4 regions of the Peribacillus sp. NPDC097264 genome follow, and region 1 is predicted to be linked to each of the others. Evidence: riboswitches for the same ligand, from Rfam matches in the RefSeq annotation. Region 1 holds a riboswitch; each other region holds the start of a gene.
The links. Region 1 has a riboswitch for S-adenosylmethionine ahead of metK (methionine adenosyltransferase). Riboswitches for the same ligand answer to the same signal wherever they lie in the genome.
Positions count from the first base shown of each region.

Region 2: linked by a shared signal. The riboswitch ahead of ACQKL0_RS15340 (Fur-regulated basic protein FbpA) and the one ahead of metK (methionine adenosyltransferase) in region 1 are both predicted to bind S-adenosylmethionine.
Region 3: linked by a shared signal. The riboswitch ahead of ACQKL0_RS09255 (YezD family protein) and the one ahead of metK (methionine adenosyltransferase) in region 1 are both predicted to bind S-adenosylmethionine.
Region 4: linked by a shared signal. The riboswitch ahead of mtnK (S-methyl-5-thioribose kinase) and the one ahead of metK (methionine adenosyltransferase) in region 1 are both predicted to bind S-adenosylmethionine.

Region 1 is NZ_JBNNSR010000006.1:287,511-290,660, forward strand. Features, by position in the region: gene ACQKL0_RS11865 (gamma carbonic anhydrase family protein) at 1-189, shown strand, start outside; gene metK (methionine adenosyltransferase) at 330-1,526, opposite strand; SAM riboswitch class I at 1,695-1,858, opposite strand; gene pckA (phosphoenolpyruvate carboxykinase (ATP)) at 2,437-3,150, shown strand, end outside.
Region 2 is NZ_JBNNSR010000009.1:65,513-68,662, reverse strand. Features, by position in the region: gene tenA (thiaminase II) at 1-677, opposite strand, end outside; TPP riboswitch at 783-875, opposite strand; TPP riboswitch at 944-1,049, opposite strand; SAM riboswitch class I at 1,354-1,457, shown strand; gene ACQKL0_RS15340 (Fur-regulated basic protein FbpA) at 1,556-1,819, shown strand; gene ACQKL0_RS15335 (aspartyl-phosphate phosphatase Spo0E family protein) at 2,047-2,223, shown strand; gene ACQKL0_RS15330 (GNAT family N-acetyltransferase) at 2,276-2,782, opposite strand; gene ACQKL0_RS15325 (GDSL-type esterase/lipase family protein) at 2,943-3,150, shown strand, end outside.
Region 3 is NZ_JBNNSR010000005.1:86,965-90,114, reverse strand. Features, by position in the region: gene sat (sulfate adenylyltransferase) at 1-745, opposite strand, end outside; gene ACQKL0_RS09260 (phosphoadenylyl-sulfate reductase) at 773-1,477, opposite strand; gene ACQKL0_RS09255 (YezD family protein) at 1,645-1,761, opposite strand; SAM riboswitch class I at 1,930-2,037, opposite strand; gene ssuE (NADPH-dependent FMN reductase) at 2,278-2,814, opposite strand; gene pdxT (pyridoxal 5'-phosphate synthase glutaminase subunit PdxT) at 3,004-3,150, opposite strand, start outside.
Region 4 is NZ_JBNNSR010000004.1:335,496-338,645, reverse strand. Features, by position in the region: gene ACQKL0_RS08755 (pyridoxal phosphate-dependent aminotransferase) at 1-645, opposite strand, end outside; gene ACQKL0_RS08750 (carbon-nitrogen family hydrolase) at 746-1,528, shown strand; SAM riboswitch class I at 1,602-1,754, shown strand; gene mtnK (S-methyl-5-thioribose kinase) at 1,826-3,031, shown strand; gene mtnA (S-methyl-5-thioribose-1-phosphate isomerase) at 3,044-3,150, shown strand, end outside.

The DNA.
Region 1 (3,150 bases):
GGTGCCTTCATCGGCGCAGGGAGCCTTGTCCCCCAAGGAAAGGTTATCCCGCCGAACACCTTAGCCTTTGGAAGGCCAGCCAAAGTCGTTCGTGAAATTAATGAGGAAGATCGCCAGGATATGGATCGCATTGTCCGGGAATATGCTGAAAAAGGACAACTCTATAAACAGGCTGACCGAATAAAGTAACACCAATCGTATGATACAAAAAAACGCTTAGCTAAAAATAGGATTCCTTGAATTATTCCCTAGGAAGCCATATTTAATCCTATTTTTGCCCATCAAAAAAGGTGCCTTGCATTAAAGCAAGGCACCTTTTCTCATATGATTTACGCTTTAGCTTGTGTTTTTAAAGCTTCTGCTTTATCCGTACGCTCCCAAGGCAAATCAACATCTGTACGGCCGAAGTGACCATATGCAGCTGTTTGCTTGTAGATTGGGCGACGTAGGTCAAGCATCTTGATGATACCAGCTGGACGTAGGTCGAAATTCGCTTCTACCAATTCCACTAGCACCTCTTCACTTACTGTTCCCGTTCCAAATGTATCGATTGAGATGGATACAGGCTTAGCCACACCGATTGCGTAGGCCAATTGCACTTCCGCTTTGTCAGCCAGGCCAGCAGCTACGATGTTCTTCGCAACGTAACGAGCGGCATATGCAGCAGAACGGTCCACTTTTGTCGCATCTTTACCAGAGAAAGCACCGCCGCCGTGACGAGCGTATCCGCCGTACGTATCAACGATGATCTTACGGCCAGTAAGACCAGCATCCCCTTGAGGTCCGCCGATTACAAAACGGCCAGTCGGGTTGATGAAGTATTTTGTATCTTCATTGATTAAGTCAGCCGGTACGACCGCATTAATCACATGTTCTTTTAAGTCGGCTTGAATTTGTTCAAGTGTCACTTCAGGATCATGTTGTGTGGAGATGACGATTGTGTCTACACGTACAGGTAGGTTATTTTCATCATATTCAACCGTTACCTGCGTTTTTCCATCAGGACGTAAATAACTTAGCGTGCCATCTTTACGAACTTGAGAAAGACGGAATGATAGCTTATGAGCCAATGAAATGGGAAGTGGCATAAGCTCTTCCGTTTCATTGCACGCGAATCCGAACATAAGACCTTGGTCCCCTGCACCGATAGCATCGATTTCCTCATCGGACATCGTACCTTCACGTGCTTCCAATGCTTTATCAACACCCGCTGCAATATCAGCAGACTGCTCATCGATCGAGCTTAGCACGGCACAAGTCTCGGCATCGAAACCATATTTCGCACGAGTGTACCCGATACCTGCAATCGTATCGCGGACAATGCGTGAAATATCCACGTAAGCCGATGTTGTAATTTCTCCAGCAACAAGTACAAGACCTGTCGTTACACTTGTTTCACACGCAACGCGCGCATTTGCATCCTTAGCTAGGATTGCATCTAAAATGGAATCTGAAATCTGATCACAAATTTTATCCGGATGGCCTTCTGTCACAGATTCAGAAGTAAATAGACGTTTCTTTGACATCTTATTTCCTCCTTGGAAGTTAGTATGTTGTAGGCATGAGCCTGATCTTTTACGGAACTCGTTTCCCTTATTAGTTTCAATCATAGACACAGAATTAATGAATAAAAACACAAAAACCTTCCCTGGCAAATGAGGAAAGGTTTAAAAATTCTATCATCTATCCTTTCACTCTTATCGTTCAAGGGTTTTTTACCTTGCTCAGGTTAGCACCATCACCACTATTCCTTGAAGGTTCATCGCTTTATTTTCGGCGATTGACCTTGGAGTCAAGTTCAATATGGCAGGTTGCTGGGTTTCAAAGGGCCTGTCCCTCCACCAACTCGGGATAAGAGAATCCGTACAATTTAAGATACTATCGTATTTAGTCTGAATTTGTCAATGTTTTTCTAAATAGAACATTTTTCCCCAATGAAAAATAAAAAAACTTTTTATCTGGCACAGCCGGAATATAAATAGTATTCTTAAAGAGTGTAAACTAAGAAGATAAGACCATTGACTTACAATGGATAAATCAGACAAAATGAACATACCATCCGAACCCCTATATTCATCCCTTTTTCAGTTACATAAATGGTTGTTCACTTCTTTTCTTCCTATTATAAATGAAAAGGTACACTAATCCTAAAACGGGACTTCACAAAGACTTGTGGCAGCAATCGTTTTTCACATCCTAGATTCACTTCATCCAGATCGTCTCCCGATTCAACCAGATTCAAAAACATCCATCCAGGATGACTCACTGCAAGTATATGCCCGCACTATACATAAGGTTACACTCGAAGTGAGATAATTGATTAATGTGACTATTCCATTTTCATTCACAAAAAAAGTTAAATAGTATAGACTATTTAATCCAATGTGTTATACTAATTGTATTATAAAAACTTAAACAAAGGAAGGTATCTCATATATGAATTCTGTTGACGTTAATGAGTTACACCAATTATTAGCAGGAAATAATGTGCAAACTCAACTCTCAGTTCCTCAATTAGTGGAAAAAGTATTAAGCAGAAATGAAGGCGTTTTAACTTCAACCGGCGCAGTAAAAGCTGAAACGGGCAAATACACAGGCCGTTCACCTAAAGATAAATATATTGTGGAAGAAGCTTCTGTAAAGGACAAAATTGACTGGGGCCCAGTGAACCAACCCATTTCCGAGGAAGTATTCAATAAACTATATAGTAAAGTAGTGGATTACTTAAAGACAAAAGAAGAAGTCTTTGTCTTCAAAGGTTTTGCTGGAGCAGACGAATCATCACGCCTTCCTATCCGAGTGGTTAATGAATATGCTTGGCACAACCTTTTTGCTCATACATTGTTCATCCGTCCGAATGAGGAAGAACTAAGAGGGCATGAAGCAGAATTCACCATCCTTTCCGCACCTAATTTCAAAGCGGATCCAGCAGTTGATGGAACGCAATCCGAAACGTTCATCATGGTATCATTCGAACGCCGTACTATCCTAATCGGTGGAACTGAATACGCAGGTGAAATGAAGAAATCGATTTTCTCAATCATGAACTACCTACTTCCGGAAGAAGAAATCCTTCCAATGCATTGTTCGGCAAACGTAGGTCGTGAAGGCGATGTCGCTTTATTCTTCGGATTGTCCGGTACTGGTAAA
Region 2 (3,150 bases), on a different contig from region 1:
TCCTGTTCGTTGTGAACCATGTCCCAAAATAAATATTCATATCGGGAGGTCATTAAAAAGTGTTTCTCTAATCTTTTCAATTCCTTTTCAGGCATATCTTCCGTCAGTTCGTCTAACAGCTTGGCCAACCATTTGTGCGCATCTGCGAATTCGGGGGATGCATACGATTGAATCCAAGCGATATAGCGATTTGTTTCTAGTGCTGGACCATTTTGTTCTTTTAATAACGAGCCAATTTCATAGTAATCCCAGGCACAAGGAAGTAAGCAGGCAATAAGGTCGGCTAAAGTTCCATGATGGGCAGCATTGAGCATATAACCTGTATAGGCAAGGGTAATCGGAGTTGGTTCGGTATTTTCCAATTCCTCAGAACTAATTCCGAACTCCTTGCAGTAGCTCCTATGCAAATCCATTTCTACCTGTAGAGTCTCATTTAAAATACTCGCAAATTTGGTCATGATCTCAAGGTTAGTGGCCTTGATGGTCCCTAAGGCAAAAAGCTTGGCATAATCCATAAGATAGATATAGTCCTGCTTTAAGTAATAGGCGAATTTCTTTTCTGATAGTGTCCCGTCTCCAATTGCTTGAACGAAAGGATGAGTATGATTCTTTTTCCAAATTTCTTTTGAACGTTCGTGAAGTCTAGCACTGAAAGTTTTCATTTGGGTTTTCGCCATGATTTTTCCCCCTTATAATTCATTCACATACAAAGGAGGGGAGTGTCCAAAAATGAAGAACAGCCGCTTTCATATAGAAAGCGGCTGTTCTAGGAATGTACGAATCCCTTTTTCAACCTGCTTTCCTCCGCTGGTATGACCAGATCAGGTACAAAGGGTTTGATTCTCAGCCTATTAATGGCTCCCCTAGCAGCTTATTATTCAATTAAACGAAAACCCCGTTCCTGAAAACGGAACGGGGCAGATGGATGAAGTCAAATATACGACGACGATATCATCCACTTTCCTCCGCCGGCATCACCCGGATCAGGTTCAAAGGGTCCGGAACATCATTCCATCTCAGTCTTATAGAAGACTCCCCTAGTGGTATTTCGTATGTGATTATTGTCATCATATCAGATAAAAAGGAAAATGCAACCTTTGAATCCAATAGAATTTTATGAGTATCTTGTGGCGTGAAAGGGGTAGTAGGATAAAATCCCCATTGGCAAATGGAGCATACCTAACCCACGGTCAATTGGAGGAAAATATAGTTATTAGCAAAATAGGGATATGGTCTTACCTTGTGCTAAAAGGGCACACGGAAAAATAATATAAAAATTAAAAATTATTTGAATGCAATTGACTTATCCTTGCAAGTGGGATAAAATCATGTCAAAATCATTTATATTCTGTATTCTTATCCAGAGAGGTGGAGGGACTTGGCCCTATGAAACCTCGGCAACAGACCCATCGGGGAACTGTGCTTCTTCCAACAAGCAATCGCTTGGAAGATAAGAAGAGACGAACGGACCTCTGTCGACCTCTTCTTGGATTAGAAGGGGTTTTTATTTTTGTCAAATAGGGTTTAAGGATCCCGTACAACAGGTATATATATTTTGGCTTTAGCAAAGCCTATAAGATTAGGGGCATTATATGTGGAAAATATGAATAAAAGGAAAGGGGCCATTCATATGGCAGAGTTTTTCGAGAAAAAAGAACAGAGGAGAGCATTGTTGATAGAAGAACTATTATCAAATGGTGTATACAAAACCTCTGATGAAAAGCATCTCTATGATGCTCCATTAAAAGCTCTTGAAGATGAATATAAGATTGTTATAGATAAATCAGGTAATGAGTCACCTCCAGAGTGCATGACTTAGTTAACCTATAGTGAACAATCAAAGAGAAAAAGCATTTGCTGTGTAAAGGCAAATGCTTTTTCCCTTTTAAATCGACATAAAAAGTACAAAAGATAAAAGATTAATAGGTATTTTGTCACATTCATCTAGTAAAATAACATATTTAAATCACGTGAAATGGTTGATTTAACCTAGTGTTTTGGTTATGATGAAAATGTAAAATAATTGAAAAATAGGAAGTGGTTATATTGCAGCCTCCTCACATAACAGCAGTTGAAAAAATTGAAGAAAAACGAAAAGAAATGATCATGTTAGCAAAAAATTATGGTTTGACAAGCAGGGTGACCATTCAAGCAAGTCAAGAGTTGGATTCTTTATTGAATGCGGTCACACATATAAAATTCCTGGGAGTTTGTAGCGAATAATCAGTACATCCCAGACCATTCAAATCCAGGCAATCGCCTTTTGCAATGGAAGTCATGTAGTGACACGTTTACCAAGAATGACCAAATCGCGTTCCACTCCATCGAGTTCTGCTATTTTCGGTAAATGAGCCCATTTTTCAAAACCGAATTTTGAAAAAAGCTTAATACTTGGTACATTGTGTGCGAAAATAAATCCAAGAAGTGTCTTAATCCCTATCTTCGGACTCACCTCTATAGCCTTTTGGATTGAAAGTTGTCCAATTCCTTTCCCACGGAACTCCTCATCTATATAGATGCTAATTTCAGCGGTAAAATCATATGCGGGTCTACCATAAAAAGATTGAAAACTCATCCATCCAGCTGTTTTTCCATCATGTATGATCATATATAATGGCCGTTTGAGAATATGATGTTCTTCAAACCATTTGAGCCGTGATTCTACTGTAACTGGTTCTGTATCCGCAGTGACCATCCTCGAAGGTACTGTAGAATTGTAAATTTCGATAATTTTAGGCAAATCCTCAAATACTGCTTCCCTGAATTCTGTAAACTCCTTCATCATTAAGCTCCAATCCATTTATTATGGCATTCCAATCACCAGTACAGGTGCGTCATGCAATTTAATTTTTATTAAGTTATTCAAATGTTAGGCTTGTCCTCTTTTTGGGTATTTAAAAATAAAATACTTCCTAGTGAATACAAAAGGAGAAGCAAAACAAATGAAGAAAATCGTTGGCTTATTTTTTATTGTACTTGTTATTTGTTTAGTTGCCTATGCGTTTCAGGCAGTAGATGCGAAAAACGATCAAAGAGTCATGGCATTTGGAGATTCTTTGACTTATGGAAAGGGCGATAAAGAAGGGGAAGGATATATTGATGACTTGAAACATAAAACGAATGATTCCGATTCAGAAAAAGTCCAATTCT
Region 3 (3,150 bases), on a different contig from region 1:
CAAGTGAGACACGGTCCTTTGGATAATACTTTTCAAGTAATACTTTATAGCTTTCCATCCGAACGTCAGCAGGAATGTCATCGGACTTCGTGGCACCAACTAATGGGTTTAAGAATAATCCATCCACTATCTCCAATGCTGTTTTTTGAATATATTCATGGGCACGGTGAACGGGGTTTCTTGTTTGGAAACCGACAACCGTTTTCCACCCTTTTTCTTCAAATGTTTTTCGGGTATCAACTGGGTCTAAATAATGATCCTCGAATAATGGACGCTCGATCCGTTTAATAAGCTTGATTTTACCACCTACATATACATCGCCACGATTATATAGATTTTTTACACCTGGGTGATTCTCATCATCCGTTTGATAAACTAAAGTTGCCTCCACTTGCTTATCAGGTGTAAATATATCGGAAACGGCAAGGACTCCATAAGTTTGGCCCTCATGAGTTAACTTTACTTCTTCTCCGATTGTAAGAGCGTTTGCCACATCAGCGGAAAGTGGTAATGTAATAGGAATACTCCAGACATGCCCGCTGCTAAGCCTCATATCCTTTACTACTGTTTGATAGTCTTCTTTTGAAAAGAATCCCTCAATGGGGCTGTATGCTCCAGTCCCTATAAGTTCCAAGTCGCTTAATGAGATTTCATCAATTTCAACGGATTGTTCTATTTTAGTTAAATCATAGTCTGGTTCAAAGCGATTGATTAATGTTCCTCCGTGCGGCAAGCTAATGGTCATGCTGATTTCCCCCTGAATTTTTTATAATTATGATAAATGTAATCCGCATTCTGTTTTTTGGGCACCTTGCCATCGTCCTGAACGAAGATCATCAGCATTAATGGCAGGTGCTGTACATGTTTTACAGCCAATACTTGGATATCCATTATCATGAAGCACATTATATGGTAAGCCATTTTTATGCGCATAACGCCATACATCTTTCCATGTCCAATGAATGAGCGGACAAATTTTGATAGATTTGAATTTGTTGTCCTTGTTTATATATTCAGTCAATGCACGGGTTTCCGATTGCTCCCTGCGCAGTCCCGAGAGCCAAGCCGTCGCTGTTGATAATACTTCAGTGAGCGGCGTAATTTTGCGGATGTTACAGCATTGATTTGAGTCATGAAGCCATAATTCATCACCAAATTCAGCGGCTTGTTCTTCCAATGTCATTTCCGGTTTCTTCATTACAATGGAAAGCCGTGGGTAACGATTTTTCACTTGTTCGATTAATTGGTAAGTCTCAGCGAAATGAACATCCGTATCCAAGAATACGATTTTGGCGGAAGGATTAACCTTTGCCAGCAAATCTGTCAGTACAATTCCTTCAATCCCAAAACTACAGGCATAAATGAGTTTATCTCCGTACTCTGAATTTGCCCATTCCAATACTTCTAACGCGCCTTTTGTATCGCTATCTTCCGGGAACGAAGGTAATGTCGCTGTATCAATATTTTCATAGTCCACTAGCTCTGCCAACTCTATACCCCCTTTTAAGAATCACCCTATGGTACAGCAGATATCTTTGAAAGCCTTTGAAACACCATTTCTTATAATGAAAAAGGCGGCTTTAACCAATAGTTTCCTATTTATATCAGCTAAATCCACCTCTAGTTTTCTAGTCAGCAGTCCATTTATTTAATTCTCAATTTTTCGTTTCTTTCCATTTGTATAACCTTACCGTCCTGAACGATAAGGGTTATGGATCCATATTTCATAGTTTTTAGCATTTCTTGCAGCCTTTCAAATATTTCCCCCAGCTGATTTTCCTTTTCCAAGGCTATTCCTCCTTTAAGAAAACTCGTCGACTAGCTTGTCGTAAGATGATCAGCTTGTAAATGAATTCCCCCAAATTAATAAAATCAATCAGAAAAATCCTTCCATGCCAAGATGGAAAGATTGATAAGGTAATCTTATTTACCTTATCTTCCAAAATGATGACATTTTGTTGGATGTAGCACCTTGCATTCATGATGCAGGTTGCTGGACTTCAAAGGGCCAAATCCCTCCGTCGCTCTTGATAAGTTTTATTATTTTAAATATTAACACATATCAAATCATTGTCAATGGAGTTTTCATATAAATTAACTTGGTTTAATATTTTGGTTTAACTTCAATTATTATACACAAATAGTTCAAGTTTGTTACAGTGATTTGTTAAGCCAGTAAAAAAGGTTCATTCATCCTGAACAAGCTTGAATAAACCTTTAAAGTAGCCTATAACTTAACTCGTTGATGGGAAGGGTCAAGATAAAAAGAAGAAATCATCAATTTCTTCTTTTTTGTATGGCTTCTACAAATTCCTTTACTTGACTCTTTGTACGATCAAGTAATTCCACTTCCTTAATCGGATGTTTTGGATTCTGCTTATCGATTTCTTTATCCACAAAGTATAACCCCTGCATCGGTTCCCCTTTTAATATTGATATAAGAGGTTTCAGCGCATAATCTATAGCCAATAAATGCCTGTTGCTTCCCCCAACCATTATGGGCAAAACTGGCTTATCCTTAAACGCGCCCTCGGGTAATAAATCAATTAGAGCTTTCAACACTCCTGTATAAGATGCCTTATAGACAGGTGAACCAATAATGATACCATTAGCTTGCTTAATCTTTTCTGAAAGTCTTAGAATATCCTCGCTATCATAACGACCTTGGAATAAGTCGTTTGCAGAAAACTCGGTAATAGAATGATAGTTCGTTGTAAATCCTTCTTTTTCCACCAACGTTTGGATATATTTTAATGAAATATCTGTTCTTGATGGTATAGCAGGGCTGCCTGATAAAATTATAATTTCGCTCATATCTATTCCTCCTGTATGTAAAATCTGCAAAGGATCTGGGTCCTTTCCAGTTAAGCAACTTCAATTAATTATCTTAATTATCAGAAAAATAAAAGTCAAGTAACTTAATTGGAATTTATATTTTTGAAACACTAATAAGAATCGTATTATGCCATTGACTAAAAATCCTGCCCCGTTAGGGCAGGATTTTTAGAGCTTTTCAACTCTATTGATTGAGTCTTTCACCATTTTTAAAAAAAGTTGTATAAATCGTTGATCACCGGTCAGTTCTGGATGAAACGAACTGACAAGAACCTGTTCTTGTCTAGCCGCCACTACTTTCCCGTCATAATTTGC
Region 4 (3,150 bases), on a different contig from region 1:
GAACCCAATTGCACCATATGCGAAATCATGGACCACACATATCGAGTGTTCTTTTGCCATGGAAACCGTTTCTTCGAAGAATTCTGCTGACGCCGATGCTCCTGTGGGATTATTGGGATAATTCAAGAACATCATCTTCGCTTTGTCAAAAACCTCTTTATCTATTTCCTTATAATCGGGAAGAAAATCATTTTCTTCGGTCAAGGGCATAATTTCCGTTTTAGCTTGGGCTAACGCTACACCTGACAGGTAATCTGGATAGCCCGGATCAGGCACTAAAATTGTATCGCCTGGATTCAACAAGCATTGCGGTAATTCGACTAGACCAGCCTTTCCACCGAAAAGAATCGCCACTTCCGTTTTAGGATCTAGCTTGACGCCATATTCACGTTCATAAAAGAGGGCCGCAGCTTCTTTTAAATAGGGAAGCCCCCTAAAAGGAGAATATTTATGATTCATGGAATTTCCTGCTGCTGTCTGCAGGCTCTTCACGATATGTTCAGGAGTCGGTTGGTCTGGATTTCCCTGCCCAAGATTAATGACATCCTTGCCTTCTGATGTTATGTTATTAACTTTTTCGACTAAAGAAGCAAAAAACTGCTTTGGAAGCTCTTGAAGAAGTCTGGATTTTTCGAATTGCACCATCTTTGCACCTTCTCTGAAATTTCTTGAAATTATAGTCACAAATGATATATGTTTATCTTAATCTTGTAAAGTACTTTTTTACATATGGAGGTTTTAAATGATGAAATGGAAAATCGCCTGTTTACAAATGGACATTGCCTTTGGACAGCCAGATATAAATTTCCAGGTGGCAAAACAATGGATTGAAAAAGCTGTACAGTCTAAACCGGACATCGTCATGCTGCCGGAACTATGGACAACCGGCTATGACTTAACGAGATTACATGAAATTGCAGACGAAGAAGCAGCACAAACCATTACCTTTCTAAAAGCCCTTGCAAAAAAACACCACATTAACATAATCGGTGGCTCGATTGCAAAGAAAACTAAGGAAGGCATCTATAACACAATGCTCATCATCGATAAAGAAGGCAAACTGGTTAAAGAATATGATAAACTCCATCTGTTTCAATTGATGGATGAACACCATTACTTACAACCTGGCAAAAAAGATGGCTTATTCTCCCTCGATGAAAAGATTTGCGCCGGATTCATTTGCTATGATATCCGTTTTCCAGAATGGCAACGGGCCCATACGGTACGAGGTGCGGAGGTTATCTTCGTGACCGCCGAGTGGCCAAAGCCTAGGCTCCATCATTGGAGGGCACTGTTAATCAGCAGGGCAATCGAAAATCAAGCATTCGTTGTGGCTGTGAATCGTTCCGGTTCTGACCGAAATAATCATTTTGCCGGACATTCCATCATCATCGACCCGTGGGGAGAAATCATTTGTGAGGCTGGTGAAGAAAAAGAACTTCTACTCGGCACCCTTGACTTAGAAAAAGTAGGAGAAGCAAGAAATAAAATACCCGTTTTCGAAGATCGGCGGCCCGAGTTTTATTAATTTACCATTGACAAACTATTTGAAATATTGATATCATTCATTCGAGATTAATTTTCTGAAAATAAATACAATACTCTTATCAAGAGCAGGCTGAGGGATAAAGGCCCTATGAAGCCCAGCAACCGACTGTAATACCATTGTGAAATGGGGCGGGAATTCCGCCGGATTATATCCACAGAGCACGGTGCCAAATCCACCAGAAAGAATTCTTTCTGGGAGATAAGAGGTTCGAAGTGAAGCTTCTGCCTCTTTCTATGGGAAAGGGGCTTTTTCATATTTTTTAATGTACTTGGAGGGATAACAATGACTCAACCATCAAATTTCAAGCTATTGACAAACGAAACGGCAATTGACCTAACGAAGAAACTTGGGTTACTGCATTCAGATGACTCATTACTATGTAATGAAATCGGTGACGGAAATTTAAATTATGTTTTTCACGTTACAAATCCCGTAACAAATAAAGGAGTCATCATCAAACAAGCAGTTCCTTACGCAAAGGTTCTTGGTGAAAGCTGGCCATTGACTTTAAAAAGATCGGCTATCGAAGCGAATGCATTAATTCAATTCAGAAGCTATTGTCCCGAACTTGTCCCACAAGTCTATTATTCTGATGAACAGCTTGCAATCACCGTCATGGAAGATTTATCACACTTGAAAATCGCCCGGACCGGATTAATTGAAGGAGATCATTTCCCTCTATTATCCAAACACATTGGTGAATTTGTTGCAAAGACCGCTTTTTATACGTCTGATTTTCATTTGGAACCGGCAGCGAAAAAAGAGGTTGCCCGGAACTTCACGAATCCAGAACTCTGCAAGATTACTGAGGTTTTCATTTTCACGGATCCTTTTTTGGAGGAACATCCAGGCGAGTTTGAGCTTGAGTTGCTGGAGGCTGCCAAGTCTATATGGAAAGATGCTGATTTAATACTGGAAGTGGCTAAGTTAAAACAAAGCTTCGAATCCGAGCAGGAGGCCCTTCTTCATGGCGATTTACATACGGGAAGTATATTTGCAAGTGATACAGAAACAAAGGTAATTGACCCTGAATTCGCTTTTTATGGTCCTGTTGGATTTGACCTTGGACAATACATGGCGAATCTCCTATTCCAGGCAGTAACACGCGAGGCCACTGGGAAGGAAGAAATCTTTACTCATCTTCAGGAATTTTGGAATACATTTGAAGAAACCTATACGAACCTGTGGAATTCTGAAAATAAAAGTCCTTACAGTAAGATCGAAGGTTATCTTCCATATGTACTCAACAAGTTTAAAGGTGATGCATATGGCTTTGCAGGATGTGAACTAATTCGAAGAACCATTGGCCTATCTCATGTTGCTGATTTAAATGGCATTGAGAATAAAGAAACTAGAATTACAGCTAAAACGGCTACCTTGAAAATCGGGGCCCATATAATCAAAAATCGGAAAGAACTGAATATTTCAGCAGTGATAGAAGCCGTAAAGCAATATACATTGCCTTCCTATTCAGCCCTATAAGGAGATATACATATGACAACTACAACGCCACTACCCTATTCCGTCCAATGGAATGATACCCATATTACCTTATTGAATCAACAGGCCTTGCCATCAAAAATAGAATTCATTGAACTTTT